Regions from separate parts of the Pseudoduganella dura genome, predicted to be linked through region 1. Evidence: riboswitches for the same ligand, from Rfam matches in the RefSeq annotation. Region 1 holds a riboswitch; each other region holds the start of a gene.
What was found. Region 1 has a riboswitch for cobalamin ahead of GJV26_RS25985 (energy-coupling factor ABC transporter permease). Riboswitches for the same ligand answer to the same signal wherever they lie in the genome.
Positions count from the first base shown of each region.

Region 2: it holds a riboswitch for cobalamin, as region 1 does, so the genes downstream of both, GJV26_RS09815 (TonB-dependent receptor domain-containing protein) here and GJV26_RS25985 (energy-coupling factor ABC transporter permease) in region 1, are expected to answer to the same signal.
Region 3: it holds a riboswitch for cobalamin, as region 1 does, so the genes downstream of both, GJV26_RS04055 (cobaltochelatase subunit CobN) here and GJV26_RS25985 (energy-coupling factor ABC transporter permease) in region 1, are expected to answer to the same signal.
Region 4: it holds a riboswitch for cobalamin, as region 1 does, so the genes downstream of both, GJV26_RS21145 (TonB-dependent receptor) here and GJV26_RS25985 (energy-coupling factor ABC transporter permease) in region 1, are expected to answer to the same signal.

Region 1 covers NZ_WNWM01000002.1:5,958,267-5,966,142, forward strand. The annotation lists gene GJV26_RS25960 (OsmC domain/YcaO domain-containing protein) at 1-184, opposite strand, end outside; gene GJV26_RS25965 (pyridoxal phosphate-dependent aminotransferase) at 330-1,502, opposite strand; gene GJV26_RS25970 (MBL fold metallo-hydrolase) at 1,867-3,222, shown strand; gene GJV26_RS25975 (hypothetical protein) at 3,253-3,963, opposite strand; gene GJV26_RS25980 (hypothetical protein) at 4,127-4,897, shown strand; cobalamin riboswitch at 4,956-5,164, shown strand; gene GJV26_RS25985 (energy-coupling factor ABC transporter permease) at 5,305-5,985, shown strand; gene GJV26_RS25990 (energy-coupling factor ABC transporter substrate-binding protein) at 5,982-6,281, shown strand; gene cbiQ (cobalt ECF transporter T component CbiQ) at 6,271-7,005, shown strand; gene GJV26_RS26000 (energy-coupling factor ABC transporter ATP-binding protein) at 7,002-7,874, shown strand; gene cobM (precorrin-4 C(11)-methyltransferase) at 7,871-7,876, shown strand, end outside.
Region 2 covers NZ_WNWM01000002.1:2,216,317-2,224,192, forward strand. The annotation lists gene GJV26_RS09785 (phosphoethanolamine transferase) at 1-342, opposite strand, end outside; gene GJV26_RS09790 (sensor histidine kinase) at 399-1,694, opposite strand; gene GJV26_RS09795 (response regulator transcription factor) at 1,687-2,370, opposite strand; gene cobT (nicotinate-nucleotide--dimethylbenzimidazole phosphoribosyltransferase) at 2,412-3,467, shown strand; gene GJV26_RS09805 (adenosylcobinamide-GDP ribazoletransferase) at 3,467-4,249, shown strand; gene GJV26_RS09810 (histidine phosphatase family protein) at 4,254-4,811, shown strand; cobalamin riboswitch at 4,840-5,068, shown strand; gene GJV26_RS09815 (TonB-dependent receptor domain-containing protein) at 5,143-6,996, shown strand; gene GJV26_RS09820 (FecCD family ABC transporter permease) at 7,053-7,876, shown strand, end outside.
Region 3 covers NZ_WNWM01000002.1:879,052-886,927, forward strand. The annotation lists gene GJV26_RS04035 (prolyl hydroxylase family protein) at 1-685, shown strand, start outside; gene GJV26_RS04040 (hypothetical protein) at 804-986, opposite strand; gene GJV26_RS04045 (DUF2149 domain-containing protein) at 1,267-1,596, opposite strand; gene GJV26_RS04050 (MotA/TolQ/ExbB proton channel family protein) at 1,593-2,072, opposite strand; gene GJV26_RS04055 (cobaltochelatase subunit CobN) at 2,069-6,481, opposite strand; cobalamin riboswitch at 6,581-6,797, opposite strand; gene GJV26_RS04060 (putative bifunctional diguanylate cyclase/phosphodiesterase) at 7,021-7,876, shown strand, end outside.
Region 4 covers NZ_WNWM01000002.1:4,828,384-4,836,259, forward strand. The annotation lists gene GJV26_RS21135 (PDDEXK nuclease domain-containing protein) at 1-366, opposite strand, end outside; gene GJV26_RS21140 (class I SAM-dependent methyltransferase) at 428-2,209, opposite strand; gene GJV26_RS21145 (TonB-dependent receptor) at 2,276-4,333, opposite strand; cobalamin riboswitch at 4,405-4,629, opposite strand; gene GJV26_RS21150 (hypothetical protein) at 4,700-4,987, opposite strand; gene GJV26_RS21155 (PepSY domain-containing protein) at 5,027-6,544, opposite strand; gene GJV26_RS21160 (TonB-dependent receptor) at 6,558-7,876, opposite strand, start outside.

The DNA of each region.
Region 1 (7,876 bases):
GGGTCACGCAATACAGCTTCACGAAATAGGCCGCGCACAGGGCCGACGAGGCCAGGAAGTAATCGAACGGGCCGGGGGCGGAGCCATCGCCCTTGTAGCGGATCGGCTGGTCGGCGATGACCGTGAAATCATCGAACTTGGCTTCGAGGCGAAGCTTGTCGAGAAAGTTGACCTTGATTTCCATGAAAAATTCCAAAAAGTGTTCTTAAAATGACCGGTCTTGCGCGCCGATGCCGCCGGCCTGGATGAAAGGCGCGAGGCGGGAATGGATGCGTTCGCGGCCTTTGCTCAAGCAATGGCCGTGCGATGGATGCGGGTTGGATGCGGCATTATAGGCGCCCCATGAATTGGCCGAGCCGCCGCAGCGCTTCTTCCAGGTGCGCGGTACTGGCCGAATAGGAAAGCCGCACGTACGTATCGGCACCGCATTGCCCGAAATCCTTGCCCGGCGTGAGGGCCACATGGGCTTCCTGCAGCACGCGCTCGCAGAACTGCCAGGACGTGAGCCCGGTGCCGCCGACGTCGAAATACACGTAGAACGCGCCATCCGGCGGCACCGGCACCGGCAGGCCGATACGCGCCAGGCCATCGAGCACCAGCGCGCGGCGGCGCGCGAATCCCAGCCGGCGCTCCTCGCACACGGCCAGCGACGCCGGCGTGAAGCACGCCAGCGCCGCCTGCTGGGCGATGGTCGACGGGCAGATGTAGTAGTTCTGCGCCAGCCGTTCCATCGTCGGCACGAGCTCTTCCGGCACCACGCACCAGCCGAGGCGCCAGCCCGTCATGCCGAAGTATTTCGAGAAGCTGTTGATGACGATGGCGCCGTCGTCGAACGCGAGCACGGTTTGCGGCGGCCGGCCCTGGCTGTCGCGGTCGCCCAGGTTCAGGTAGATCTCGTCAACGATGCGCCACGCATCGTGGCTGCGGGCCAGCGCGCAGATCGCGGCCAGCTCGTCCGGCGGCACCGAGGTGCCCGTCGGGTTCGACGGGGTGGCCACCATCACGCCCTGCGTCCGTTCCGTCCAGTTGGCCCGCACGCTGGCCGCGTCGAGCTGGAAGCGCGATTCGGGGCCGGTGGCCACGAGCTTCACCTGCGCGCCGAAGCTGCCGAGGAACTGGCGGTTGCACGGATAGGACGGGTCGCCCACGATCACTTCGTCGCCCGGATCGACGAGGGCCGCCGTGACCAGCAGCAGCGCGGCGGACGCGCCGGCGGTGACGATGATCCGCTCCGGCGAAACGGCAACGCCGTGCTCGCGCAGGTAGAACCCGGCCAGGGCTTCGCGCAGGGCCGGCATGCCCAGTGCCGCCGTGTAGGGCAGGGCGCCCGCCTGCGCCGCCGCTGCCGCGGCCTCGAGCACGGCGGGCGGGGCGCCGAAATCGGGCTCGCCCAGGCTGAGCCGGATGACGTCGTGCCCGAGCCCGGCGAGGGCGGCGGCACGCTTGCCGAATTCTATCGCGAAGAACGGGTCGATGGATTGGGCGCGTTGTGAAATCTTCATGGATGGGTTCGGGGCAGGCTGTCGGAACCCGCCAGTGTACCGGGGATGGGCGCAATGATGAAGTTGCCGGGGCGATATGCCGGGATCGCGCGGCGGGCTCGGCGGCGCGGGTGCACCGTGGCCGGCGGGTACGGCACCATCGGAGTTCGGGAAATTTGCAACTAACCGAATATCTCAGGGGCTTGTGCCGCTTCGCACGGCATGGTCGATCATACGCCGGGCCGGCAGGGGACGGAGTTGGTGGAAGGAAGCGGGCCCCGATACGCGGGATTGGCGTTTTCCCGTTTTCTGTGTACGATCCCGCGACCGGCAAGCGCCGTCTCTCCACCGCAGCCATCCAGACAGACCCTTCCAGCGAGCCTTCATGACCGAGCCAGCCCTGACGATCTCCAGAATCCTGCACGCCGGCTACGTGTTCGAGCATGAAGGCACGCGCATCGCCTTCGATACCATCTTCGAGAACCCGTTCAGCCGCAACTGCCACGCGTTCCCGGACGTGCGCTTCGACCATGACGAGATCCGCCGCCAGCACTTCGACGCGGTGTTCATCTCGCACTTCCACGACGACCACTGCTCGCTCGAAAGCCTGGACCTGCTGGACCGCGCCACGCCGCTGCATATCTACTGCATCTTCGACGAGCTGTTCGACATGGTGCGCCGGCTCGGCTTCACGCAGGTGCACCGGCTGCGCCTGAACGTGCCGGTGCAGGTCGGCCCGTTCCAGGTGATTCCCCGCGAAGCGATGGATGCGGATGTCGACTCGATGTTCCAGGTCAAGGCGGGCGGGCTGAACGTGCTCAACGTCGTCGATTCGTGGATCGACGACGGCACACTGGCCCAGCTGGTGCAGGAGGGGCCGTGGGACATGGTGCTGTGGCCGTTCCAGACCATGCGCGAGATCGAGGTGCTGGCGCCGTCGCGCGCCGCTGCCGCGCCGCCGGCGCTGCCGGACGAATGGATTCCCCAGTTGCGGGCGCTGGCGCCGCGCTACGTGGTGCCCAGTTCGTGCCAGTTCGTGCAGGAGCCGTGGTCGTGGTACAACCGCGCGTTCTTCCCGATCTCGTATGCCCGGTTCACGGAGGAGGTCACCAAGGCGTTGCCGGTGGCACGGGTGATCCGCCTCGATCCTTCCGTGTCGGTACGGCTCGACGCCACGTCGCTGCGGCCGGCGCCGCCGTTGGACTGGGTGGTGCCCGTCGGCGAGCAGGATGTGGATTACGCCTACGAAGGCAACGCGGCCGCGCCGCGAACCGCCGACATCGCACGCCGTTTTCCGCCGCTCACGGCGCCGCAGCAGGCGCGCGTGCTCGACTACTGCCGCGCAGAGCTGCCGGCGAAATACGGCGCGGTGGAAGCGGCGTCGGAGTATTTCGACCAGCCCCGCACCTGGCAACTGTCGGTCTACGATCACGCGGGCGATGCGACGCATTTCCGCTACCGGCTGGAACCGGGCGGCCCGGCCGTTGCCGATGACGGCACCGTGCCGCTCGGCTGGGCTACCGAGATCCCGGCCGCCAAGCTGTATGCCGCGCTGGAAGAGGGCGAATCGCTGACGTCGATGTACCTGCGCATCAACGACACCGTCTTCGATGCCGGTACCGAGCGCGATCTCGCAGACGCCGACGTGGTCGACGATCCGCTGATCCGCTGCCTGTTCAGCGATACGTTCGGCGCCTACCAGGCCGCGCAGTTGCGCCGGCTGCTGGCGCGAACGGCCTAGCGTCCGCCTGCCCGCCAGCGCATTGCCGACTTACTTGCCCAGCAAATACAGCGACTGGTTCCAGTCGTCCTGCCACGCATGCAGGAAGTCATGCGACTGGAACGCCCGCTTCAGGGGGCCGAGCGGCGCGCCGTACACATCGTGCAGTCCCAGCGCCAGCGTCACCGGGTTCCACACGGCGTTGCGCTTCGATTTTTTGGCGCTCGCCTTCACGCGGGCCCCATCGTCGCCGAAGATGCCGATGGCATCGTCGAGCGCCTTGTCCATGTCCAGCCGCGCCAGGCGCCCGAATGCCGCCAGCACCTCCGCCTTGCCGATGCCGTACTGCGATTCGGCCGGCGCCGCCGGCGGGCGCGCCGCCGCCTCGGCCTCGTGTTTCAGCTTGCCGGCGAGGCGTTCGACGTCCTTTTTCTGGAAGCGCAGCCCGTCGAGCGGCCGCACGAAGCCCGGTGCGGGCAGCTTCGCGACGATCTTGTAGGCATCTTTCGTCATCGTGATCAGCACGTCCTCGCTGCCGCCTGCCAGCCGGGCGATGTCGGCCTCGAAGAAGATCGGCGCCGCGTAGCCTCCGTTGGCGTCGCCGAACAGCTCCGGATAGGCGGCGTCGTAATCCAGCCAGACATACGGCGTCAGGCCGTGTTCGAGCAGGCGCGCGAGCGTCCAGGTCGAGGCGGTCTGCTGTTCGAGCCAGGCGCAGGCCTCGGCAGTGGTGGCGCGGAAGGGCAGGTCGGTGGTGCTCATGATGGTTTCGGCAGTGAAGGGACCGTTACGGCGGACCGTTATTGTAGTGCACGGCGAAGAACCGCCCGCCGCCGATCCCGGCGATAATGCCTGTCCCGGAAAATCGCGGAACGCCGCGAAACGCCGCGCATCGCCGGCAGCCGGCCGCAACCCAAGGAACGCCATGCACGAACTGATATCGCAATTGATCCGCCTTTACCTGCCCGTCGGCGGCGCGCCGGACGGGCTGCAACAGCATCTCGACGGGCGCGCGACCCGCGCCTTCGATCTGGTGAAGGATGGGGCGGTTCGCGCCATCGTGCTGCCGTTCGAGCGGCCGGCCGGCGCCGGTGCCGATGGGTGGGAGCGGCTGTGCGCGGCGGCCAATGCGCTGCAGGGCGAGCTGGGCTTGCCGGCACCGGCGGTGAGCGTTTCCGGCGCCACCGGTTTCCGGCTGTGGCTGTCGTTCGAGGAGCCGTTGCCGGTCGCCGGGGCGCAGCGGTTCCTCGATCTGCTGCGAGCGGCTTACCGCGCCGATGCGATGCCGGCAGCGGCAGGCGTGCAGGCGCCGGTCGAGCTGCCGCCGTGCCGCAATCCGTCGACCGGCAAATGGGCCGCGTTCATCCATCCCGGCATGGGCGCGTCGTTCGCGGATGAGCCGGCGCTGGAAATTGCGCCGCCGCTCGCCGCGCAGGCGGCATTCTTGCAAGGGCTGCAATCGATCAGCAATGACCAGCTCCGGCACGCGCTGGACATTTTGCAGCGCGCGCCCGAACAGCCGGCGGCACCCGTTGCGCCAGCTGCAAAGGCCGGCCCGAAAGCGCAAGCGGTGGCGCATGGCGGCGCGGTACCACCCGACCTGCTGCTGAAAGACGCCACGCTGGAAGACATCGTGCGGTTCCTGCATGCGAAGAACATCGAGCCCACCTTCCGGCATGTGCTGCCGCCGCGCTGACGGCAGCCGCCCGCGCGGCGGCTTTCGCCTGAAACACTATCCCATCGCCTCCCTTATCGGTTACTATGCGCGCTTGGGTGCGCTCCTTCCTTTCCAGGGAGGACGTTAAACGGGAAACCGGTGAAGCCGCCATGCGGCCATTCCGGTGCAGCCCCCGCTGCTGTAAGCCTGACGGACTCCGTAATCAAGCCACTGCGAGAAATCGCGGGAAGGCACGGAAGAAGAATGACGGCGAGCCAGAATACCGGCCCATGCAAGTCAGCACCGATTCCCCGGGGTGATGGGAAGCCGCTGTCGATCCGGCTTCCGTCTGCGGCTTTCCGTTCACGGCCCGTCTCGACCGTCTTTCCACGCATTTTTTCGATCCCCGCCGGTGCTCGTTTCGACCATTCGACGGGAGGTTTCGAATGCATATCATGGAAGGTTTCCTGCCGCCCGCGCACGCGCTGGGCTGGTCGGCCGTATCGGCCTGTTTCCTGGCCTGGGGCCTGCGCTCGATGGGCCGCGGCCTGCGCCGGCATCCGGAACAGCGCATGCTGTTCGGCGTCGCCGCCGCATTCGCATTCCTGCTGTCCGCGCTGAAGCTGCCGTCCGTGACGGGCAGTTGCTCGCATCCCACCGGCGTGGGGCTCGGCGCACTGCTGTTCGGCCCCGCCCCGATGGTGCCGGTCGGCTTTGTCGTGCTGCTGTTCCAGGCGCTGCTGCTGGCCCACGGCGGCATCACCACGCTCGGCGCCAACGTGTTCTCGATGGCCGTGGTCGGCCCCTTCGTTGCCTATGGCGTGTTCCGCGCGGTCGCCGCGCTGGGCATGTCGCGCTCCCTCGCCGTGTTCGCAGCCGCCTGCCTGGGCGACCTGGCCACCTATGCCACCACGTCGCTGCAGCTGGCCTGGGCCTTTCCCGACCCGGTCGGCGGCATGGCCGCTTCGCTGGCCAGGTTCGCCGGCATCTTCGCGCTGACCCAGGTGCCCATCGCCATCAGCGAAGGCATATTGACGGTGCTGGTGGTGAACGCCATCGCCCGCTTCAATGCCGCCGAGCTTCGGTCCGCGCCGGTCTTCGTCCATGCTGCCAGGGGGGCCGCATGAAAGCGCGTTCCTGGATGGCGTGGGTGCTGATCGTGCTGCTGACGGTGCTGCCCCTGTGGCTGGCGGGCGGCGCGGCATTCGGCGGCGCCGACGACCTGGCGCGGCAGGCGGTGGGCACGATCGCGCCCGGCTACGAGCCGTGGTTCTCGCCCGTGTTCGAGCCGGCCAGCGGCGAAATCGCCTCGCTGCTGTTCGCGCTGCAGGCCGCGCTGGGCGCCGGCGTGATCGGCTACTGGCTCGGCCTGTCGACCGGGCGCGAACGCGCCCGCGACGCAAGGGAACCGGATGTTGATTGAAACGACCGCGTGCGCCAGCCGTTGGCGCGGCGTGGCCCCCTCGGCCAAGGCGCTGTTCGCACTGTCCGGCGCGGCCGCCGCATGGCTGGCGCGCAGTCCCGACACGCTGGCCGTGCTCGCGGCCGTACCGGTGCTGGCCGCGTTGCTGGGTGCGCGCGTGCCGCCGCGCGCCTGGCTGGGCGCCGCGCTGGCACCGCTCGGCTTCCTGCTGCTGGCATGCATGACGCTGCTGTTCGGCCCCGACCCGCACGGCACCTGGCACTGGAACGGCGCGCTGCTGCCGGCGGTCCAACGTACCGCCTTGCGTTCGCTGGCCGTGCTGGCCGCGCTGCTGGGCTTCGCATTGACCACGCCGCTGCCGGACCTGCTGGCATTGCTGCGCCGCCTGCGTACCCCGGAACTGCTGCTCGACCTGATGGCGCTGTGCTACCGCATGCTGTTCGTGCTGCGCCAGGCATGGGACGAAGGCGTCGAGGCCCAGCGCGCGCGCCTGGGCCATCGCGGCTGGCGCCAGCGCTGGCGTTCGACAGGCATGCTGGCCGGCCACATGGCGCAACAGGTATGGCAGCGCGCCGCGGCGCTGCAGATGGCGGCCGACGCGCGTTCGTATGCCGGTACGCTGCGTTTCCTGCCGGCGGCGTTTCCCCACGCGCGGCGCCAGAATGCGCTGGCCGCGCTGGCCGGTGCGCTGCTGCTGGCGCTGGCCGCGGGAGACCGCTGGTGAGCGCGCCACCGGTCCTCGAACTGGCCGGCGTCGACCACGTCTACCCGGACGGTTCCACCGGGCTGCGAGACTGCAGCCTGGCGCTGGCGCGCGGCCGGCGCCACGCGCTGCTGGGCGCGAACGGCGCCGGCAAATCCACCGTGCTGCTGCACCTGAACGGCCTGCTGCGCCCGGGCGCCGGCCAGCTGCGCCATGACGGCCAGCCGGTCGATCACGGGCGCGCCGGCCTGGCCGCGCTGCGGCGCCGGGTCGGCCTGGTGTTCCAGGACCCCGACCGCCAGCTGTTCGCGGCGCATGTCGAAGAGGATGTGTCATTCGGCCCGCTCAACCTCGGTTTCGATGCCGGCACCGTGCGCGCAAGGGTGGCCGCCGCGCTGGATGCCGTCGGCCTGCGCGAGCACGCCGGCCGCGCGGTGCACCGCCTCAGCTTCGGCCAGAAGAAACGCGTGTGCATCGCCGGCGTGCTGGCGATGGAGCCGGAGGTGCTGTTGCTGGACGAGCCGATGGCCGGACTCGATGCCGCCATGCAGGCCGGGCTGGCCGCACTGCTCGACCGGCTTGCCGCGCGCGGCGTCACGGTGCTGCTGTCCACCCACGATGCCGATTTCGCGTTCGGCTGGGCCGACGACATCCACCTGCTGGCGGCGGGCCGCTGCATCGCGTCCGGCCGGGCGGCAACGCTGGCCGCGCGCCCGGACCTGCTGCACGCCGCCGGCCACCGCGTGCCGCTGGCCATCGCGCTGCATGCGGAACTGGCGGCGCGCGGCGTGCTGCCGCAAAGTCCCGCGCCGCGCAGCGTGCCGGCCCTGCTCGATGCGCTGCGCGCATTGCCCCGACAGTTTGAACATCCAGGAGAAACAACCGCATGACG
Region 2 (7,876 bases), 3.7 Mb from region 1:
CGTTTCCTTCGGGTCTGTCTCGACCACGTTTTGCACCATCGAGGCATCGATCGCCACGCCATAATGGTTCATGAAATACGACGCGGCCGACGCCCCCAGGAACAGGGTGATCAGCACCGGCTTGATGACGAAACGGAAATTGACCAGCGTCAGGAGCGCATTGAACAGCAGCACCAGGGCGATGAACGCGCCCAGGTACACGGGAAGGTTGCCCAGCCGTGCGCCGCCTGTGGCGGAAAGGAACGTTTTCCAGAAACTGGTGTTATAGGCCAGAACCAGGAAGACGGAGGCGCCGAATGTCAGCGTGGGGGCGCCAATGCGCGGCAGTGTCGTGATGTTCACCGTTGAAGCTCCGGATTCGAAGCTTCAACGATACCGATCTGCAAGTAAACTTCGCGTCAAGCACCGGTTAAGGACGGGTTAACAGGCGCCGGCTTTTCCGGGAAGTGGATCTCGATACAGCTGCCGGGCGAATATTGCCCCGGTGGTTGTTCCGTGAGTACGAGCGTGGCACCCAGGTGGCTGCAGATGCGCTGCACCAGCCCAAGCCCGAGTCCGGTGCCCGACGAGCCCCGCGCTTCGGCGGGAATGGGCTCATTGCGCAAGCGTGCCCGGGCGGCCGGCGGCAGGCCGGGTCCGGTGTCTTCGACGATCACGCCGTGTCCTTCGAGCCTGACTTCCACGTGGCCCCGTTCCGTGTACTGGCATGCATTGCGCACCAGGTTGCCGACAGCCGCCAGTACCAGCTCGCGCACTCCCTGGAAGACGAAGTCGTCGCCGCCGGCATAGCGCAACGCCACCGGCCGGCCGGCCACCAGCACCTGGCAACGCGCCACCTCTTCACGCACCAGCGCATCGGCCGAAATTGGCGTCCATTCCAGCCGCTCCGGCGAACGCGCCAGCCGCAACAGCACGGACGTCGTATCGCTGGCCTCGCGCGCGGCCCGGTATATCCGCTCGGCCGGCGCGCGCACCACCGGGTCGATGCCGGTCTGCGCCAGCAATACCTCGGCCGCGCCGGCGATCACGGTCAGCGGCGTGCGCAGTTCATGGCTGACGTCGCCCGTGAAAAAACGTTCGCGATCCAGGAACTGCTTCAGCTCCGCCGTATGGCCGGCGATCGTGCGCGACAACAGGCCCAGCTCATCGCCGCGCTCCTGCAACGGCAGCTGCGCCGTCCGCGCATCCACCGCCGCGGCCAGCTCGACGATCGGATTGACGATCCGGTTGCCCAGGAAACGCCCCAGCACGACGGCAAAGCCCATGAACCCCAGGAAGGCCACCGCGAACATCGAATACACGACCAGTTCGATCTTTTCGTAGGCGCTGTCGTGATCGACCACGGCATATTCGCCGGCGGCGCTGCGTCCCTTCAGCACGTGCAGGTCGACACCCTCGATCGTCACTTCATGCACGCCTTCCGGCAACGCGCGCAGCGAGCGCGGAATGCCGTCGCCGAGATGGTAGCTGAGCCCCGCCGGCATCTCGACCGGCAGCCCGCCCGCGTGGCGCGGGCCCGCCCAGGCGGCCACTTCCTCCAGCCGTTCATCGACCAGGCGCACCTCGATCCCTTCGACCGCCAAGGCAGCGATGACCGCGAAGAACACCGACGACACGGTGGCAAACGTCAGGTACGCGACCGTGATGCGGCGACGCAGCGAATCTTCTTTTTTCAGCGGCGCTTCCTTAACCATCGGTTGCCACCAGCCGGTAGCCGATCTTCGAGATCGTGCGCAGCATCTGGTGCGGGAACGGCTTGTCCAGCGCCTGGCGCAACGCGTGGATGTGCACGCGCAGGGCATCCGTATCCGGCGGGTTGTCGCCCCACACCTCATGCAGGATCTGTTCGCGCGACACCACCTTCGGCGCCTCGCGCATCATCAGCCGCAGGATCGTGTAACCCGTTTTCGTCAGCGCCAGCGCGCGGCCGGCACGCTTCGCCTCGAATGTATCGGTGTTGAAGGTGAGGTCCCCGAACGCCAGCACGGCATTGGCGGCATGGGCGCCCTTCGCGCGCCGCACCAGCGCCTTCAGACGCACTTCCAGCTCGACCAGCGAGAACGGCTTGACCAGGTAGTCGTCGGCACCGCTGTCGAAACCGGCCACCTTGTCTTCCAGGGTATCGCGCGCGGTCAGCATCAGCACCGGTATGTCCTTGCGCAACTCGCCGCGCAGCTTCTGGCACAGCTCCAGGCCGTTCAGGCCGGGCAGCATCACGTCCAGCACCACGGCGTCGTAATCGTGCTGGGTGACCAGCGCCAGCCCGCCGTAGCCGTTCGAGGCCGAATCGAGCACATACCCCTTCGGCTCGAGAAAGCCATACAGGTTGGCAACGATGTCGGGGTTGTCTTCAATGATAAGGATGCGCATTGCGCCATTATAATTCCCGCTTTGCCTTCGGCCCTCCATCCATGAACCTGCCCTCCACCGCGCCCGCTGTCGTGCCGCTCATCGCACCCACGGCCGACGCCGGCCTGGCCGCGCGCCTCGCGCACGCCATCGACAACAAGACCAAGCCGCGCGGCAGCCTGGGCGTGCTGGAAACCCTCGCACACCAGATCGGCCTGGTCCAGCGCACCACCGCGCCGGCGATCGAAGCGCCGGCGATCCTCGTGTTCGCGGGCGACCATGGCGTGGTGGCCGAAGGCATTTCGGCCTTCCCGCAGGACGTGACATGGCAGATGGTCGAGAATTTTCTCGCCGGCGGCGCCGCGATCAATGTGTTCGCCGCGCAGAACGGCTGCACGCTGCAGGTCGTCGATGCGGGCGTGGCGCATGATTTCGGCCCGCGCGACGGCCTCACGGACCGCAAGATCGCCCATGGCACGCGCAACTTCGCGGTCGAGCCGGCGATGACGCCCGGCCAGTGCACGCAGGCGCGGGGCGCTGGCGCGGCGCTCGTCGATGCACTGCCGGGCAATGTGATCGGCTTCGGCGAGATGGGCATCGGCAACACCACGGCCGCCGCCGCGCTGATGCACAAGCTGACAGGCATTCCGGCAGCCGCCTGCGTGGGCGCCGGCACCGGACTGGCGCCGGATGGCGTATTGCGCAAGGGCCGCGTGATCGAAGCCGCCGCGGCGCGGCATGCCGGCGTGACGGAACCGCTGGACGTGCTGGCCACCTTCGGCGGTTTCGAGATCGCCATGATGGCCGGCGCGATGCTGCGCGCCGCCGAGCGCCGCATGGTGCTGCTGATCGACGGCTTCATCGTCACCAGCGCCCTGCTCGTGGCGGCGCGGCTGCAGCCGGCGATCCTCGACTATTGCGTGTTCGCGCACTGTTCCAATGAACACGGTCACCGGCAAATGCTCGAGGCGCTGGGCGGCAAGCCGCTGCTCCAGTTGGACCTGCGCCTCGGCGAAGGCACCGGCAGCGCGCTGGCCCTGCCGCTGGTGCACGCGGCCGTCAACTTCCTGAACCGCATGGCCACCTTCGCATCGGCCCAGGTCAGCGAAAAGAGCTGATGAAGCGACCCGATGCCGTGCTGCAGCTGCGGCTGTTCTTCATCGCGCTGCAGTTCTTCACGCGCCTGCCGATTCCCCGCTGGGTGGGCTTCCAGCCGCACTGGCTGCACCACGCGTCGCGTTATTTCCCGCTGGTCGGCTTCGTCGTTGGCCTCGTCGCCGCGGCCGTTTACTGGGCCGCGGCGCTCGTACTGCCGCCGGCCGTGGCCGTGTTGCTGTCCACCGCTGCCGGCATCTATCTCACCGGCGCCTTCCACGAAGACGGCTTTGCCGATGCCTGCGACGGCCTGGGCGGCGGCATGACACGCGAACGGGCGCTGGACATCATGAAGGATTCCCGCATCGGCGCCTATGGCGCGATCGGCATCATCCTGTTGCTGGCCGTGAAGTGCGCCGCGCTGGCACACCTGGGGCCCTTGGCGGCGGTTGCCGCGTTATGCGTCGCGCATCCGCTGTCACGGCTGATGGCGGCAAGCCTGATCTGGCGGATGGACTACGCGCGCGCCAAGGGCAAGGCCAAGCCGATGGCACAGCAGATGACCGGCATCGAATTCCTGATCGCCGCCGCCTGCTGCGCGCCGGCCGTGCTGGCGGCAACGACCCTGGGCTGGCTGGAATGGCGCGGCATCGCCATGGGCGGCTTCGCGATGGCGCTCGTCACGCTGTGGTTCGCCCGCAAGCTGCGCCGACGCCTCGGCGGCTACACCGGCGATTGCCTCGGCGCGGTTCAGCAGCTGACCGAGGCGGTGTTCTACCTGTGCGTGCTGGCGCGGTGGAGTTGACGCGGTGGAGCTGATCCTGGTCCGCCATCCCCGTCCGCTGGCGGCGGAGGGCCTCTGTTATGGCCGCAGCGACCTGCCGCCCGATCCGGATGAGCTGGCGCGGGTGCACGCGGCACTGCAAGCCGCAGGCCTGCCGGGCGACGCCATGGTCTTTTCCAGCCCGCTGCGCCGCTGCGCCGCCCTGGCGCGCCTGCTGGCGGCGAACGTGAGCTTCGACGCAAGGCTGGCCGAGATGGATTTCGGCGGCTGGGAGCTGCGCAGCTGGAACGATATCCCGCGCACCGAAGTCGATGCCTGGGCCGCCGACCTGCTGCACGACCGGCCCGGCGGCGGTGAATGCGTGCTCGACGTGGCCCGCAGGGTTGCCGGCGCGCTGGCGGACATCCGCCTGCGCGCCGGCGAACGCGCCGTGGTCATCTGCCATGCAGGCACCATGCGCCTGCTGGCCGCCATGACCGGCGGCGCCCCGCCCGAACAGGCCGCGCTGGCCGCCGCCGCGATCCCGCACCGCATCGCCTACGGCGAGGTACTGCGCCTTGCCGTGGGCGTCGGGCCCGATTGATTGCAGCCTGATACCTGGCATTAATCCTTTATAATGGCGCCGTTTTGGTGCCCGCGTTCGAGTCCTCGAGCGCAGTTAAACGGGAAATACGAAGCCGCCCTCGGCCAACGTATGCTGCCCCCGCAACGGTAAGCAGGCAGCCGCGCGCGAGCGATCGCAGCGCGGCAGCCGTCCGCGACAACCACTGTGCGTTCGCATGGGAAGGTCGGACGGTGATGCCCGCCAGCCCGGATACCGGCCAATCCAGGTGGAGCCGCTTTTCAGAGAGCGGCTCTGTTCAATCCGGCCTGCGGGGACGTTGACCGGTTGCTCCACTTTACAAAGATTTGCCATGACCTCTCCTCTCGCATCCCAGGCGGCGCTCGCGTCGCTGGCGCTCGCCATTGCCGCGCCGGCCGCCCACGCCCAGGCCACCGCCATCGATTCGATCATCGTCACCGCCACCCGCACGCCCACGCTGGCCAGCGAAGTGATCAGCGACACCGTCACGATCACCGCCGAACAGATCGCCAACTCCGGTGCCGGCTCGATCACCGAACTGCTGCAGCGCCAGCGCGGCCTCGAGGTCTCGCGCACGGGCGGCCCCGGCACCACGTCGAACGTGTTCATCCGCGGTGCCAACGGCAACCAGAGCGTGGTGCTGGTGGACGGCGTGCGCATCGCCTCCGCCTCGACCGGTTCGGCCAGCTGGAACGGCATTCCGTTGTCGGCCATCGACCGCATCGAGATCGTCTACGGCCCGCTGTCCACGCTGTATGGCGCGGATGCGATCGGCGGCGTGATCCAGCTGTTCACGAAACAGGGCAAGGGCGCGCCATCGGTCACCGCATCGGTGGGCGGCGGCAGCGACCGCACGTTCGCCGCCGATGCGGCTGTCTCCGGCGGCACCGACCAGCTCAGCTACTCGTTCTCGGTTTCCAAGGAACGTTCGGACGGCTTTTCGGCAACCCGCAGCGGCAGCTTCAGCTTCGATCCCGACGACGACGGCTACGACCGCAAGAGTGCGGCCGGCCAGGTGGTTTACCGGCTTTCCCCGGGCCATGAACTGGGCGCGATGTTCCTGTACACCGACACCGAGTCGGATTACGACAGCAATGACTTCGCCGCCTACAACACGCAAAAGCTGAGCAACGTGGGCGTCTATGCGCGCAACCAGATCCTGCCGTTCTGGACGATGCTGGTGCAGGCCTCGCAGGCGCGCGACAAGTCCGGCTCGTTCTACGGCGCCGGCCCGTTCGGCTTCAGCCAGATCGACACCACGACCAGCACCCTGACGTGGCAAAACGATTTCCGCATCGGCGCCGACAACCTGCAGGTGCTGTACGAACACCGCAAGGAAGAGGTCGACGGCTCCACGACGGCATTGAACCGCAAGCGCCACACCAATGCGATCGCCGCCAGCTACAGCGTCAAGCGCGGCGCGCACCTTGCCAACATCGGCGTGCGCCACGACGACAATTCCGAGTATGGCTCGAAGACCACCGGCTCGGTGGGCTATGGCTACCGCTTCAACAGTGCATTGCGCGCCGAAGCCAGCTTCGGCACCAGCTTCCGTGCACCGTCGTACAACGAACTGTATTACCCGAGCTACGGCAACCCGGCGAACCGTCCTGAAAAAGGCCGCAATGCCGAAGGGGGGATTCATTACGACGACGGCACCACGCAGCTGGGCGCCGTGTACTACCACAACAAGCTGTCCGACCTGCTGCTGAGCACCAGCCCGTGTCCATTCCCGAACACGCCGGAAGTGACCTACAGCTTCGGCTGCGCCTACAACGTCAACAAGGCGCTGCTCGAAGGCCTGTCGCTGTCGGCCGAGCGCAAGATGGGCAACCTGCTGCTGACGGCGAACGCCGACTTCCAGGACCCGAAGGACGAGACCACCGGCAAGCGCCTGCAGCGCCGCGCCAAGCGTCACGCCAACTTCATCGCCGAGTACGACCTGGGCGCGGTAAAGACTGGCGCCGAGCTGCAGCTGTCGTCCGACCGCTTCGACGACGCGGGCAACCGCAACCGCCTGGCGGGCTATGGCCTGGTGAACCTGTATGCCACTTATCGCTTCAGCGGCGACTGGTCGGCACTGGTACGCTGGAATAACGTGGGCGACAGGAACTACGAACTGGCACGCTACTACCAGACCGGCGGCTCGAACGTGTTCGCCGCCCTTCGCTACGGCTTCAAATAAGCAGTGCCGGGTTGCCTGGTGCCGCCGCGCCGGGCAACCCATCATCAAGGCAGAGCATGCACCCAATTTCCGCCCACCTGCGTTACCGCACCGGCATTGTCACCGCCGCTTTGCTGCTGGCGTCGATCGCCAGCCTGCTGTTCGCGGGCGCCACGGGCTCCGTCGCCATTCCGCTCGCCGAGCTGCCCGGCGCGCTGCATGAACTGCTGCACGGCCGCGCCGATTCGCTCGCGGCCACCCTGCTCGACCTGCGCGCCACCCGCGCGCTGACCGCCTTCGTGACCGGCGCCACGCTGTCGCTGGCCGGCGTCATGATGCAGACGCTGCTGCGCAACCCCCTCGCCGACCCCTACGTGCTCGGCATTTCCGCCGGTTCGGCCGTCGGTGCGCTGTTCGCCATGATGATGATGTGCGCCGCCTGGATGGTCGACCTGTCCGCCTTCATCGGCGCGGTGGCCGTCTCCATGCTGTTATATCTGCTGGCGCGGCGCGACATGCGCGGCGGCAGCGCGGCCGAAGGCGGTACGGCACTGCTGCTGTTGACCGGCACCATCCTGTCCGCCGCATGCTCGGCCCTGATTTCGCTGATGCTGTCGATCGCGCCGGACGGCCGGCTGCGCACGATGGTGTTCTGGATGATCGGGGACCTGGGCGGCGCGCCGCTGCGCTGGCTGCCGTGGATCGTGCTGGCCGCCGGCCTGGCGTTCGCCCTGCGCACCGCGCGCTCGATGAACGTGCTGGCCCTGCACGCCGAGGCGGCCAGCACGCTGGGCATCCGCGTCGGCGCGCTGCGAAAGGGCCTGTTCTTCTGTTCCGGCCTGCTGACGGCGAGCGCCGTCACCACTGCCGGCAGCATCGGCTTCGTCGGCCTGATCGTGCC
Region 3 (7,876 bases), 5.1 Mb from region 1:
GGCGGCGGCGCAGGCCGGCCCGTATCGCTACGGCACGCCGACGATCCGGCACCGCAATAATACGATCGTCACGAGCGACCGCACGGTACGGGTGGCGATGCGCATCGAACAGCCCGTGGTGGCCGTGCTGGACGACGTGTTCTCGCCGGAGGAATGCGACGGCGTCGTCGCGCTGGCGCGCGTGCGGCTGCAACCGTCGGCCACGCTGAGCCCCACCACCGGCGAAAACCAGGTAAAGGACCACCGCACCAGCCAGGGCGCGTTCCTCGACGATGCCGATGAGCCGCTGCTGCAGCGCCTGAACCGCCGCATCGCCGAGATCATGCACCAGCCGGTGGCGCACGGCGAAGCGCTGCACGTGCTGCACTACGGCGTGGGCGCCGAGTACAAGCCGCATCACGACTATTTCGATCCCGCCAATCCCGGCTTCGCGGGCACGCTCAAGCGCGGCGGCCAGCGCGTGGCCACGCTGATCGTCTACCTGAACGACGTCGAGGAAGCGGGCGACACGGTGTTCCCGAAACTGGCGCTGTCCATCGTGCCGAAGAAGGGTTCCGCGGTCTATTTCGAATACGTGAACGGCGACGGCCAGCTCGACGAGGCCAGCCTGCACGGCGGCGCCCCGGTGGAGCGCGGCGAAAAATGGGTTGCCACGAAATGGGTGCGCCAGGGGGTATTCAAATGAAGGCGGGCAAGCGGGTGCATGCGCCGGCTTGCCCGCCCGGGTATGATCCGGCCCGCCTGCGCGGACGCCTTGCCGCCCGCCCGGCCGGTCAATTGCGGCCGGTCGGGATCAGTCGCGGTTAGTCATCTTCCCGGCCGATCTGGTCGATGATGCGCTTGCCCTGCTCGACGCCGCCGTCGCCCATCCCCAGCGGCACGTAATAGTGGAACAACGGCTCGCCATCCTTGTACACCGAGCCCATGCAGATCTCGTACCCCTTGTACTCCACGGTTTTCAACTGCGACAGTTCTGCGCCTCTCACGATTGCCTCCCCATTCAGCGGTGATTTAGGTTCTGGCCGCCCCTGGCCGGTGGCGGTGCCGTATTGGTATGCCCTACGGCTCCGAGTATGCCGTGCGCGTCAGGCGCGAACTGTGCGCGGCTTCACCAAGCGAAGGCGGTGCTTTCACCGTGATCGCATCGGCGCAACAGCCGCCGTGCAGGGTTGACCGGGCGGGCGCGGCGCCGGCACGGCCGTGTTGCGGCGCAGCGAAAAAGCGGCGCGGTTTGCCGGCGCCCCTGCCTTCCGGCGCCGCCAGCGCCTATTTCTTCAGCGCCGGCTGCCCCGGTTCGATCAGCACCAGCTTGCCCGTCTTCGGGTCGCGGTAGACTTCGCCCACGCGGTCGTAGCCGCTGCCGGCCTGCGTGACGCCGGCGGCGGGGCGCTCGATCTGCCGCCCCTTCTCCACCGGCTGCGGCGCCTTCAGCGCGCCCTGGCTGCCGGCGATCGCCGCGATCAGGCCGCACGCGAACACCAGCATCACGTCGACCAGGTTCACCAGGCTGGCACGCGGGTCTTCGTCGCCCGCATCGAACCGGTCGTCGAGATGGGAGTACAGGCGCAGGCGCCTGCGGCCGGGTTTCGCCGTCATGCGCGCTGCCCCATCGATTCCACCGGCCGGTCTTCCATGGCGTCCTCCATCGCTTCCAGCGTCTCCTCGTACCAGCGGCGGCGCAGCTTGCCGATCACCAGGCCGCCGATGCCGGCCACGAGGCCCAGCACCGTGGCGTCGAACGCAACGGTGACGGCGCTGGCCAGTTGCGCGGGATCGCCGGCGCCCAGCGCGGCCAGCCCGGGCCCCAGCGGAATGATCGTGGCCATCAGGCCCAGCATCGGCGGAATGCGTGCCAGCAGGTCGGCCCGCTCGAGGCGGTGCCGGGCGATCGCCTGCACCTGGGCGATATTGCCGCCGGCGCGCAGGCGGCGCAGGCCGTGGAAGCGTTCGCCGACGGCGATGCCGGCCTCGATCACCGCGATGGCGCAGCCCAGCAGCAGCGCGGCCAGCGACGGCATCAGCAGCCAGCTGACCGCATCGTGCAGCCAGCCGAAGGAATGGGGTTCGATCATGTGAATCTCCTGGAAATGTGAGGAACGGTGCGGCCGCGCCACAGGCCCGCCGAGAAAAGCGCGAGCCCGGCCGCCAGCATGGCCAGCAGCCTGGCGACCGTGACGCCGGGCACTTGCGCGGCGACCTGGGGATGCAGTTCATAGGCGCGCGGCGCGGGTGCGGCGTCGGCCGGTGTTTCGGGGCGCATCTGTGTCGTTGACGCTTGCGTCCTGCTATCGGCCGGGGGCGGTGCCGGGGCCGCCTGCGGCTGAGTTCGTGTCAGGGTTCCTGACCCCATGACACGGGCTGAGCCGTTATCGGCGGCCGGCAACAGGTCGCCGCGCGCCCTGGCGAGGGTAATGCCGAGCGCCTGCGCGTCGGCGCCGTCGAGCTGCGGCGCCAGCCATCGCCACATCGGGTGGCCGGGCGCGGCGTGGCCGCTGCCGGGCAGGCCGTTGGCGGCCACCAGCCGCGCCAGCTCGCCGCCCAACCGCCGGATCGTGGCGGGATCGGTCTTCCAGTAGCCCTTTTCGGCGGCCACCATGAAGATCGCCAGCATGTGCGCCTTGACATGGGCGTTGTGGCGCTGGCCGAGGAATTGCGGCAGCCCGAGGTTGCGGGCATCGTCGAAGTACACCGACTTCACTTCGTCCCACGCCCAGTTCTTCACCAGGTCGGGCCGCGTCACCTGCCAGCCCCACAGGTTTTCCAGGAATTCCTGGCCCATCGTGCGGGCGCCGGCATAGCCATGGTCCATCAGCGGCTTGAGCCACGCGGGATTCAGGAAGCGGCCGCGCAGCTCGCCCAGCAGCGCGGCGGCCAGCGGCTCGACATCGGCGCGGCCGGGCTGCGCGTGCTGCAGGATCAGCGCGTCCGGCACGCGGCCGGTGCGGCCTTCGACCGCCAGCGACAGGCCGCCCAGGTAATCGAACGCGTCGTTGTTGTCCAGCAGGCCGTACAGGTTGCTGGCGCGGCCGTGGTAGGTGCGGGCGATGCCGTCCAGCGCCGCGTCGAATGCCGCATGCTGCGCCTCGCCGCCCGCGTCGAGGCCATACGCGTGGCCCATCCGGTTGCGGTAGGCAGCGCCGATTTCATCGCGCTCGCGCCATGCCCCCGAACGCTCGGTCAGGCGGTTGACGCCGGTGCCATAGGCCCCCGGCGCATCGCCGAACACGCGCTGCGCGGCGGCGCGGCCAGCCTCGGACCCCGGCTGGCCGGCACGCACCAGCGCGCGATACCGGGCCAGCCATTCGTTCGCGACCCGGTTGCCGGCCACGGGTTCGCCGCCCCATTCGACGCTGCCGCCCAGCGGCGCGAGCGCCGCCTGCAGCGCCTCGCGCAACGCCGGGTCCTGCCCGGCCAGTGTCCCGGCCGATGCCGCCAGGGCAAGCCGGCCGGCGCGGTCGATCAGCCGGATCAGGTTCGGATACAGGTCGCGGAACAGGCCGGAGGTGGTCACCAGCGCATCGCGCCGCTTCGCGCCGGGCCTGAGGCGCACGCCGGTGACGATGCCGCGCGCGTTCCACTCCGGCTCGGCGCCCATCATCGCCAGCGCGAACGCCACCATTACGCCTTCGTCGCGCACCGCGTCGGAGGCCCACAGGATGATGCCTTCGCTGCCGGCGGCATCGGGAGCGCGCGCGATCGCCTTGTCGGCCAGGCTCGCGCCGAGCTGGTAGCCGAGCCTGGTCGGCAGCAGGTCGCCGTCGACCGCGTGGAAATTGCGGCCGGTCGGCAGCGACTCGGGCGAGCGCAGCGGATCGTTGCCCTTGCCGGGCTCGATGTAGCGGCCGTCCAGGCCGGCCAGCAGCGCCTTCATTTCGAGGCGGGGCGAATCGGCCAGCTTCGCGGCGACGGCGGGATCGTCGATGCCGCCCTTCTTCATCGACCCGAGCATCAGGTCGATCGATTCCTGCCGCCACGGCCGGCCGAAGACGTGCAGCCCGTGCGGCATGAATTTTTCCTGCAGCTTGGTCAGATAGTGGCCGATCTCGTGGGCCAGCAAATCGTCGTCGGCCGCATCGTAGCCGATGCCGCGCACCGCCAGCACATCGGCCATCGACGCTTCCAGCTCCGCCTTCAGGTTCAGCGCCGCCACGCGTTCGCGCATCAGGCCGGCCGCCTGCGTCTTCAGCGATTCCGAGCTGGCCGCCTCGTAGCTTTCCACCACCTGGCGCAGCGCCAGCAGCTCGTCGTACAGCGGCGTGCTGGCCAGCGGCGGCGTCAGGTGGTCGACGATCACGGCCAGCCCGCGCCGCTTGGCCTGCGTGCCCTCGCCGACCCCGTCGACGATGTAGGGATAGATCCCCGGCAGGTCGCCGGCGATCAGGCTCGGGTAATCGTCGCTGGCGAGCCCCACCGCCTTGCCGGGCAAGAATTCGTATGTCGAATGGCGGCCCACGTGCACCAGCGCATCGGCCTTGAAACGGTCGCGCACCCAGTGATAGAAGCCGAGGTACTGGTGCGGCGGCGTGATGCTGGTATTCGCATGCAGCAGTTCCTCGTCGACTTCCCAGCCGCGCGGCGGCTGCGGGCCGATGAACACGTTGCCGAACACGAGGCCCGGCACCAGGAGCCTGCCGCCGTCCACCATGACCTTGCCGGGCGCGCTCCCCCACCCTTTCAAGCCTTCGATGCCATAGCCGGCCACCTTGCGGCTCAGCCGTTCCAGTGCGGCGCAACGTCGTGCCGCGCGCACGTCGAGGCAGGCGCGGTAGCCGTCGCCCAGCGCGGCCAGGTCGCGGATCGCGGCCTCGCGCAGCGGATGATCGGCGCCCTCGACCAGGTGCTGCAGCTCCTTGACGATGACGTCCACCTGCTTGCGGCCCAGCAGCCATTCGCCGGCCGCTTCCGCTTCCAGCACGTCCACGTGCAGGCGGCCAAGAAGGCCGTTCGTCATCTCGCCCTGCACGCGCGGCGGCAGCGTGGCGAACCAGCGCGCGTACTCCGCGGCGGTCAGGCTGTTCACGCTGCCGGCCAGCTCGCGCAGCGCGGCGCGGTCTTCCGGCAGGTTGACGCCGTGCGCCATGATCCGGTCCAGCAGCGCCCCGGGCGACGCCGGCAGGTCGCCGACTGTGTAGCCGGCGTCCTTCATCGCGTGCAGCATGTCGAACAGCGAGGCCGGCACGTCGAGGTTGTCGGCGCCGATGTTCTGCCGGCCCGGCGGATGGTTGTAATAGATCAGCGCCACGCGCTTGTCGCGGTTCGGCTTGTCCCGAAGGGCCAGCCAGCGCGTGACGCGGCCTGCCAGTCGCGCCGTTTCATCGGCCAGCACCACCGGCGGCCGGTTCTCGATGCCGGTCAGCCTGTCGCGCTGCGCCTGCCCCAGCGCAGCCACCACGATCGGCTGGCCGATGCCCTGCAGTTCCGGCAGCGCCACGCGGTATTGGACGGAATCCGGCGGCAGGCCGTCCGGCGACAGGCGCCATTGCAGCGCCGTGCGGTCGGACAGCCGGATGGCCTTGAATACGGGGACATCGAGCCGCCTGAAGGCGTCCGCCACGGCTTCGCGCCCTTCGGCCGCGCCCACCACGAAATCCTGCAGCACGACCAGCGCCGCCGGCCGGGCCGGCGCGACCAGTTCCGGCAGACGCTCCAGCGCTTCGCGCGACGCGCCGCCCCAGCGCGTGAGCACCTGCACGCACGGCTGCCCGCCGGCCTCGATGCGGCGGCACACCGCGGCCGGCACGGCGGCATCCATGTTCGCCAGGTCGAGCACCACCACGGTGGGCCGGGCCGCCAGGCCCAGCCGCGCGCCGTTGCCCCACGCCGCGGCATCGGCCAGTTCGCGCCCGCCGGCGCGCACCCGTAACGTCGGCTCCGGCCGCGGCCCCGCCAGCGGCGCGGCCGGGTGCAGGCGATGGGCGAACAGCGCTTCGGTATTGTCGACGCCGCCGGCCTGCCACACGCGCCGCGCCGCGAGCCAGCGCATTGCAGCCGGGTGGGCCTGCGCCGCCGCCAGGGCGGCCGGCGACGGCGCCTCGGCGGACAGGTCGCGCAGCGTTTCGGGCGGAAAATCGCGCATGGTGCGTTCCTTGTCACCGCCGGGTTGGCCGACCGCTTCGCGGCTCATCAGGCTCAGGCCCGCTTCGCCGTTGAACGCCAGCACCGCCGTCCTTGCCTTCGCATGGCGCGCCAGCGCATCCTTCAGCCGCTGCGCCGGATCGCCGAACAGGGACACGGCAAGGATGGTGTCGGCCTGGCCGACCAGCCGCGCCGCCTCCTGGTCGCCGGTGGCCATCCACTGTGCCGGCGTGCGCAGCACGATGCGGTCGTTCGGGTGCCGGGCGAGATGGCGGTGCGCCGCCTCGATCGCCACCGGCGCGGCGCGCTCGGTGACGACGGCGAACAGCGTGGCGGCGTACCCGCGCGCGCAGGCGGCGATGCACAATAGCGCGGCCAGTGCGCGCACGAATGGGGAAATGCTCAAGGTAGTCCGACCGTCCCGACCGTTTCCCGGCCGGCGCCTGCGGCAACCGGAAGGAACAGGCGATGAAAACGCAACAGGCAGGACCCCTCCCCGGGCCCGGCACATCCATTGCAAACGGCCGGTCTTCTGGCTTGCCGTCGTCCTTCCCGGTTCGTGCCTTCCCGTGCGCTGCACAGTGGCGGTTGAACCGGGTCGTCAGGCTTACAGCAGCGGGGGCTGCGCCGGACTGGCGGGGATCGACATCCCGCGCATCACCGGCTTCCCGTTTCACCCCCTGGCCGAAAGGCGGGAGGGCACCGTTTGCTCAAGCGGCGGATTCTACAGGCAATGATGGCGGTTTGTCACGACGGCCGCGGCGCTGACAAACAACACACGCTGGCGAAAAGACAGTCACGATATTTCCTGATGGCATTGATTGGGGTATAGTCATCGTGACCTGGACAATTCACCGATACCAGGCCCGCTTTCCGTTGCCACCCTTGCCGCCGCAATCGTTGTCCACAACATTCGATCGTCGGCGCCTCTCCTTATTCCTGCCGATGACTGCACAAACCTCCGATCTGATGTACCGCCTGCTGGTGCAGGGCGTGGTCGACTACGCGATCTACACGCTGACGCCCGAAGGCATCGTGTCGAACTGGAACGCGGGCGCGCAGCGCGCCAAGGGCTACACGGCGGGCGAGATCGTGGGCCGGCATTTCGAAGTGTTCTACAGCGCCGAAGACCGTGCCGCGGGGCTGCCGGCGGCCGCGCTGGCAACCGCGCGTGCCGAATCGCGGTTCGAAGCGGAAGGCTGGCGCCTGCGCAAGGACGGCACGCGGTTCTGGACCAGCGTGGTGCTCGACGCGATCCATGACGACGACGGCAAGCTGGTCGGCTTCGCCAAGATCACGCGCGACATCACCGAGCGCCACCAGCAGCAGCTGAAACTGATCGAGTCGAAGGAGCTGGCCGAACAGTACAGCCAGCAGATGGCATCGCTGTCGCACTTCCTCGAATCGGTGATCGCCAACATCCCCGCCAGCGTGCTGGCGCAGGACGTGGGCACGGGCGAGATCCTGCTGGCCAACGGGCAGGCGCGCCGCCTGTTCGCCGGCACGGATGCCGGCAGCAGCGCCGACCTGAAAGGCCGGCGCATGCGCGACTGCCTCGATGCGGACGTTGCGCAATATATCGAGCGCCTGGCGGCGGCTTCGGCGGGCGGCCAGGCGACCGACGACGGTCTGGTGCAGACCCCGCTCGGCCCGCGCACGCTGCGCAGCCGCACGGTGGTGGGCAGCCGGCCCGACGGCGAGGGCGACTATATCCTGATCATCACCGAAGACGCGACCGACGAACTGGCCGCCTATGCGCAGATCCACCACATGGCCCAGCACGACGGGCTGACCAACCTGC
Region 4 (7,876 bases), 1.1 Mb from region 1:
GGTGAGCAGCATCAGATTGTGGCCCCATGGTAATTGTCCAACAGCCTGTTGGACAATTTCCGGTTCCGGCCAGGCTTCGGCAAAAGCTCGCATCGACATCAGGTTGGCACGCGAAAACCCCTTCATTTCAGGGAAGGTGGTGCGCAGGTCGTGCGCCAACCGCTCGATCACCTTGGCGCCCCAGCCTTCGCGGCCTTGACGAAGCAGGATATCGCTGCCGATTTGCCAGTAGAGCAGCACCAGTTCGCGGTTGACCGCCAGTGCCGCGCGTTGCCGGGCTGTCTGGATGCGCGTCTTCAGTTCGGCCAGCCAGTCTGCGTAGCCTGCGGGTACGGGGGAGAGGGATGTCGGGCGCTGGTCGGTCATGATGCGGCGTGCGGTAACATAAATGGTTGGACAGTGAGCCCATCAGGTTGCAAGTGATTGATCATCGGTTGACCGGCAATTCTTTCACAGCACTCCCATCAGGAAATGCCAATTCACTGGTTGTCATCCTCTTTCGATTCCCAACCTCGCCAGGCTCCCAGGGGCGCAGTCCCTGATCCTTGCTCAGTCTGATGCGATGCATTTTCATAGCGTCGATGATATCCGCTGTCCCCGGACTGGCCACGAGTAGCGGCAACGTCTGCGCGGCCTCGAGAAAGAATCGCTGGCGCTGCGCTTCACCCTGGCCGAGAAACGCATCTGCCCACCACGCCGTTATCCAGTCACTGGCGCGTTCCAATGCTGCCTGTGTCACAAGCCGATTGGATTTCTGGATATTGATGTTACGCGCGGAAGGCATCAGGTTCCAGGCATCGCCGCAAGGCCATGCGGAGAACGGGAAGCAGTGATCGACATCGTATTCGTCCCGCAAACGTGCCCCGGTCCATACGCAATACACCGGTTTGCCCTCCGCGCGTATGCGCTCGACCGCTGCCCTGGCAAAACTGGTATCGCGGACAGGGTCGGCCCATGCGAGCAGCCTGTGTGCGAGCATGCGAACGTCCGGCACACGGTTGCCGGAGTAAGCCTCGATCAGCCTGACCCACTCGGCCACCAGCACCGGCTCGATCCAAACATTGTAGTGGGTCAGCGCCTGCCAGACCTCGAGCGGAACGCGGAAGTCGCCAAAGCTCCACAGGAAAGCGTCGTCGATCCGCAGTTGCTGCGGCGTCGACATCTGCCGGCGCCGGGTGATTTCAAAAATCGGACGGTCGCTCGATGGCCAGCGCAGGTATTTGGCCGGCATGTCCCGTATCACTTGCGAGATCTCCGACAGGCTCCGGTGCAGATGCCTTGCCGTATCCCCTGCAAACATGGAACCGATACCCAGTTCGACGGTTGTAACCGACCGCAAGGCATGAAAATTATCGGTGACGAACCCCGGCCCGGTACCCAGCCGTGAAGCCGGCATCTGCGGCAACTGATTCTCGATCAGCGGTTTGTACATGCGCAGCCAGAAGAGCGATACCAGCCCAAGAGGAAGCACGACCGATTCCGATTCGTAACGGGCCAGGCCCGAGGCGGTGTCGGCGATGCGGGCGATAACGCGCAGCAGCGCGATCTTGTATGTGGATGCCTTTTCATCGACCAGTATCAGGTGGCGCAGCAGGGGAAGGGCGCCGAGGCCGTCATCCGGCAGGCCCAATACGACATTCGTCCATGAGACATCGGCCCGTCCCAGCCTGTCCTGGCTGTCGCTGGTCCGGACCATGCGCAGTCCGAACCGCTGGGCGAGGGCCGACAGCTCCAGGAGTGAAACCTCATGCATCGCCCGCTCGGTATCAGGCGCGCCAAGGCGCAGGCTGATCGCGATGCGTCCTTTGGGAGCAAGCAGCGTAGCCAGCTTTCTCAACGACCGCTCGCGGTCCGCCGGAGGGATATGCATCCACACGGCTGACAGAAGAATGAGATCGAAGTTGAGGCCGAGGCGCCGGACCTTTGCCAGGTCCGGCAGGCTGTCGGAGAGCCAATGGATCCTGTCCGACGGGTGAAGCCGGCGCGCCTGGGCGAGCATGGCATCGGACGGATCGACTGCAACGACATCGTATCCATTTGCCGCGAACCAGGCGGCATCACGGCCGGAGCCGGCGCCAACGTCGAGCACCGTTCCGCCAGGTGCGGGAAGGGCATCCAGTAATCCGGCATGCACATCCTCGAAGGCCAGCGATTCGTATTGACCGGCCAGCCGGGCCGCATGTTGTTCGTAGTAGGGGATCGATGTCATCGAGTGCAAGTCCGGTCCGGGAAGCCACGAACGATTTTAGTCTGGAACAGGGTAATACGTGGCTGACTAGAACACCGCCCGCAACGTCACCCGCGCAGTCCTCCGCTCCGCCGGATGATAGTGAATATCCTCCTCGCCCTCGGCAGCCTCGCCCGGCAACCGTGAGGCATAGTAGTAATCCACATCGCTGGCCTTCCGGTCGAACAGGTTGAACACGTCCACCGACACCTGCCACCGCCGGTCGATCCGATATCCGCCCCGCAGATATGCGATGGCAGTGGATGAAGACCGCACGCTGTTGTCCTCGATGAGCGGGCGCGGCCCGAAGTAGCGCATCTGGAACGCCCCCGACCAAGGCCCCACATCGTTCACCGTGGCCCCGAACGCCACCACCTTCTCGACCGACCCCGGCACGCGATCCCCGGCCGGATCATGCTCCGTGTACCGCGCCCGCGAATATGCCAGGTCCAGGTCGAGCAGCAGCCACCGGCTGGCGATGTAGTGGTTGTTCCACTCGATGCCGGAGCGCTTGCTGCCCCGGCTCGGCGCCGTGTCGCCCGCATCCCCGGAGAACACCAGCTCGGAGCCGGAGCGCAGCCGCCACAGCGCCATCGAGCTTTGCAGCCCCGGTACCAGCTCCGTGCGCAGCCCCAGTTCCGCACCGCGCGTTTTCACCAAAGGCGTCACAGGATCGACCGGCTCCCGTTCGCGCGGCGACAGCCGGGCGGTGGTGCCGCGCGCATCGTTGCTGTGAAAGCCCTCGCCGTAGTTGACGAAGAACTCCGTCCTGTCCCATGGCCCCAGCACCACCGACAGCTTGGGCGAGGCGATATGGTCGTTCGCCGTGCCGCTGTTCTCGAGGATCGAGCTGGCCACGTCGAAACGGTAGCGGTCGTAGCGCACGCCGGCGATGGAGCGCAGCCAGGGCGTCCATTGCACGGTGTTCTGCAGCCACGCGGCGGCGCTGGCTTCGCTCACGCGCGATTCGGCGATCGTGCGCAGCACGCGCTGCCCGGTCGTGGCATACAGCCCGACCGGCGCTATGCGGTCGAACCGGCCCTGCACGCCGACCGCGTTTTCCATCGGGCGTCCGGCAAGCTGGCCGAACCACGTGTGCGACACGTCGAGCCCCGTCATCTTGCGGCGCTCGGTCTGCTTGAACTGGTCGCCGTTTTCTGGATCGTCCAGGAAGTAGGTGAAATTGTTGAACAGGGTCAGGTCCGAGCGGACCGCGTAGGCGATGGCCTGCCACAGCGTGTCCGCGCCGCGGCGGCGCCATTCGGCGGACAGGCTGTAGCGCGCGGCGCGCCCGCCGTCGCTGGCGTCCGCCGCGTCGAATTCGCCGAGCCGGCCATCCTGCACGGCGCGCAGCGGCACCTGGCTGGTGGCGTGCCACGCGCCTTTGTAGCCCATTGCCGTTACACTGAGGCGGTCTGCGGCGCTACCGGCACTGTAGCGCAGCAGCGCCGAGGTTTTATGGAACGCCTCCGGCGTGGTCCACGGGCCGTCGTTGTGCGCCAGTTCCAGCGCATACAGCAGGTTGCCGTTGCCGGCCGCGGTGGAGTTGGCGACCAGGCCGCGGCGGTAGGCGTTCTCGCCCACCGTCAGCGTGGCCAGGCCGGCCGGCAGCCTGTCCGCCAGGCCCATGTGCGCGGCGCCGGCCGAGGCGAAGTCGCCTTCGTCGGCATAGTACGGGCCCTTGCGGTAGCGGATGCGGTTGACCAGTTCGGGGATCAGGAAGTTCAGGTCCGTATAACCCTGGCCGTGCGCGTGCGTGCGCATGTTGACCGGCATGCCGTCCACGAACGTGGCGAAGTCGGTGCCGTGGTCCAGGTTGAAGCCGCGCAGGAAGTACTGGTTCGCCTTGCCGTCGCCGCTGTGCTGCGTGACGATCACGCCGGGCACGAATTCGAGCACCTCGCCGGGGCGCAGGGCGGGGCGGCTGGCAATCAGGTTGGCGGTCACGGTGCCGGCGCTGGCGGCGTCCGACGTACCGACGCCGTTGTCGTAGTTGCCCAGCACCTGGACGGTGGCGGCCGTATTTTCGGCGGGTTGTTCGGGTGCTTGCGCTTGTGCGGCGGACGCGCACAGGGTCCCGGCCAGGCCGAGGATCAGTTTGTTCATGGCGGATGATGGAGACGGATGACAGCCCCGCCCACTCCCCGTGGGCACGGCTGAACAGCGCCGGCGATGTCGCCCGCGCCACCTGTCTGGCCGGTATCCGGGCTGGCAAGGGAACCGTCCCACCTTCCCATGCTTTTGAAAAGCACAGTGGCATGAAGAGACAGCCTGCCGTCGTTGGACGGCGCTTGCTTACCGTTGCGGGGGCAGCACACTTTCGGCTGGAACGTCAGCCATGTGTTTCCCGTTTAACTGCGCACATGAACACGTGCGCGGGCACCAAACGGCCGGGATTATAGCCGCAAACCCGCGGCAAACCCCGGGTGGGGCGCCGTAAGGGAGGAAAGACCGGCGCGTGCCGGCCCTGGATCAGCTCTTCGCCGCGCCGGTACCGGCGGCCAGGCCCCTGGCCAGCACGTCGGCCACGGTGGCGTTCAGGTCCTGCCCGGTTTCGGTGGCCAGCGCCTGCAGCTGTTTCACCAGCTCGCTGTTGAGCTTGACCGCGAACGGCACCAGGCCGAGCGCCTGGTCGCGCTTGCGCTGTTCGCGCTTGTCGACGGCGGGGGCGGCGGCATTGCCGAACCCCGTGGTACCCGGCGCCACCATCTTGCCCATCAATTTCTTGGCGTCGTTCTTTGCCAGGTCTGCTTTTTTCACGTTGTATCCTCGTTGTTACTTGCTTGGTTACTTGCTTGGTTACTTGCTCAAAGGGTGCATTCTACGCGCTGGCCGCAGCCGGCGGCACGCGATGACCACGGCGGTCGCGCTGAGCAGCAGCCCGCCGCTGCTCAATACGATCAGCACGGCGATGCGCAGCGGGTTTGCCGCCAGCAGCGAGGGCAGGTCCCAGCTGTGCAAGAGGTTGAACAGCCACCGCCCGGCGCGCTGCGACCGGTCGGCGCTCAGCTCGGGCTGGCCGGTATGCATGTCGATGTGCATCCACGTTGCCGACGGGTCGGCAAAGACGACGCGCAGCGCTGGCAGGCGCCGCGCATCGCCCCCATACATCGAAGCTTCGTCGCGGGCGTAGTACCAGGCATCGTACGCCGCCAGCTTTTCGAACGAGGCAACCGGGTAAGGCAGTGCCCTTGCAGCGGCGCGGCGCAGCTTTTCCTCCGGCCACCCGCCCAGTACCGCGTAGCCGTTCGCCGATGCCCGGATGATGCGGGTATTATCGGCCGTGCCGCGCGCCAGGATGAACGGCTCGCCATCGAGCACGCGCCATTCGAGTTCGCGCGCCGCGAAGCCTTCCCCGGCCAGCAAGGAGAGGATCGCGTGGACACCCGGCGGCAGGCGCGATGCCGCCGGGCTGCCGGCCTGCATCGCCGCGGTGTCGGGCCTGGTTCCCCTGGCATCGAAGATGCCGGCGGGATTCATCGACATCAGGCCGCTGAAAATCCAGGTGCACAGGACCAGGCCGAACGTCAGGCCGAGCATGTGGTGCCAGCGCATCGCGCCCTCGCGATACGGCGTGCGGGATCCGTTCTTGTAGCGGCCGGAAAAGCGCCAGCGCCAGAGGCCGTTGACGATGCCCGTGACGGAAGACAGCACGCCGGCGGTGGCAAGCGCGATCACCGTCCACGTCCACACGGGGTCGACCGGCTGGTCCTTCAGCATGTACAGCCAGTGCAGCCAGGCGCCGACGAAGTTCCACCAGCGCTCCGCGCGCGGCGCATCGAGCACCACCTGCCCGGTCGTGGACGATACATAGACGCGGGTCGCCGCCGCATCGCCCAGCTCCACGACATGGAGCGGCCGGTGCGGGTTCAGCGCGCGCGAATGCGTCCAGCGGTCCTCAAGCATGGTTCCGGTGTAACGCGCGGCGGCGCCCGCTGCGAACGCGCTGCCGGCGCGCACGGCCGCCTCGCGGCGGGCGGTGCCGCGCTTCTCGCCGGTCAGCGCATCGACGGTCGCCAGGGCGCCGGCACCGTCGCGCATCACGTAATGCGGCCTGCCGCCGATCGTCGTCAGCAACAGTGACGCCGTGTCCGGCAAACCGCCGGCCGCCAGCGCCTGCCCCGGATCGATGCGGCAGTCTTGCAAGGCAAGTACCGGCAGCGCGGCCAGCCGCTCCGCCGGCGTGAGCTTCGGATAGCCGACGAACAGCATCACCATGCCGCTGGCGAACCAGAGCGCCATCAGCACGCACATGACGATGCCTGTCCACCGGTGTAACAGATAGAGATACCGCTTTGCGCGGGCACCCGGGTTCACGCTCGGCCTCCGGTCAGAAGCGGTGGTTCACGATCAGGTCGACCTTGCGGTCCGGCCCGTAGAACCACTGCTGCGGCATGTAGTAGGCCGTCGTGAAATAGCGCTTGTCGAACACGTTGGCCGCGCGCAGCGTTACGCCCGTGCGCGGCGCCGCCTGCCAGCGCAGCGACAGGTCGGTCACCGCGTAGCCCGGCATTTTCAGCGTGTTGGCATTGTCGGCGTAGCGCTCGCCCACGTAGCGCAGGCCGGCGCTGGCCGTCCAGGCGGTCACGAAATCCCAGTTCAGCCACACATTGGCCAGGCGCCTCGGCACGTCCGGCGGCGTGTTGCCGGCGCGCGAAACCGCCTTGCCGCCGGACGATTCATTGAAGTCCTCGAACTGCGCGCGCAGCAGCGAGGCATTGGCCTCGATGCGCCAGCCCGGCGCCAGCGCCGCCGTCACCGTCGCTTCGATCCCGCGCGACGAGCGCTCGCCCACCTGCACGCTTTGCGAAGGATTGGCCGGATCGCGTGTGAGCAGGTTGTTCTTGGTGATGTCGTACACGGCCAGGGTCCACTCGGCACCGTTCGCGGACGCGTGCTTGACGCCGATTTCGAGCTGGCGCCCGCTGGCGCTGTCGAACCTGCTGTTGGCCGTCGACAGGAAGAGCAGGGCGCCGATCGGATCCGCCGCCTTCGCGTACTGGCCGTACAACGCCAGCGAAGGCGTGGCCTGGACCACGGTGCCGAGACGCCAGCCCACGTTCGTGAAGGTGCGCTCGTAGGCCTGCCTGCCGGCTACCAGGTCGTCGCGGGCCAGTTCGGCGTGGTCGTAGCGCAGGCCCGCCAGTACCGACCATTTCTCCGTCAATTGCAGCCGGTCTTCGGCGAACAGCGCGTATTGTTTCGCATCCGAGTGGTACCGCGGGATCGTGGGCATGGAGCTGCTGAAGTTGCCGGGTACCGGATCGAACAGGTCGACGGACGGCGCGCTGCCCACGTAGGTGTTGTTGATGTGCGTAAAGCTTGAGGAATTGATGTCGAAGCCGGCCGAGACCGCGTTGGCCAGGCCGAACAGCGTGCCCTTGACCGCCATGTCGGTGGTGTTCCCGGTCTGCGACTGGTCGTGGAAGATCTCGGTGGCGTCGGCCCGGTCGAGCAGGCCCGTCGCGGCATTGTAGTAATAGCCTTCCACGTTGCGCCAGTGCCGGTCGCTGCCGATGGAATAGAAGCGGCTGCGCACGGTCGTGTTCACGTTCGGTTTCCAGTTGACCAGCACATCGGTCCAGCGGTCGTCGAACCGCATCGCGCTGTCGGCCACGTTGTAGTTCTTTTCCGCGAGCGCGGCCACCG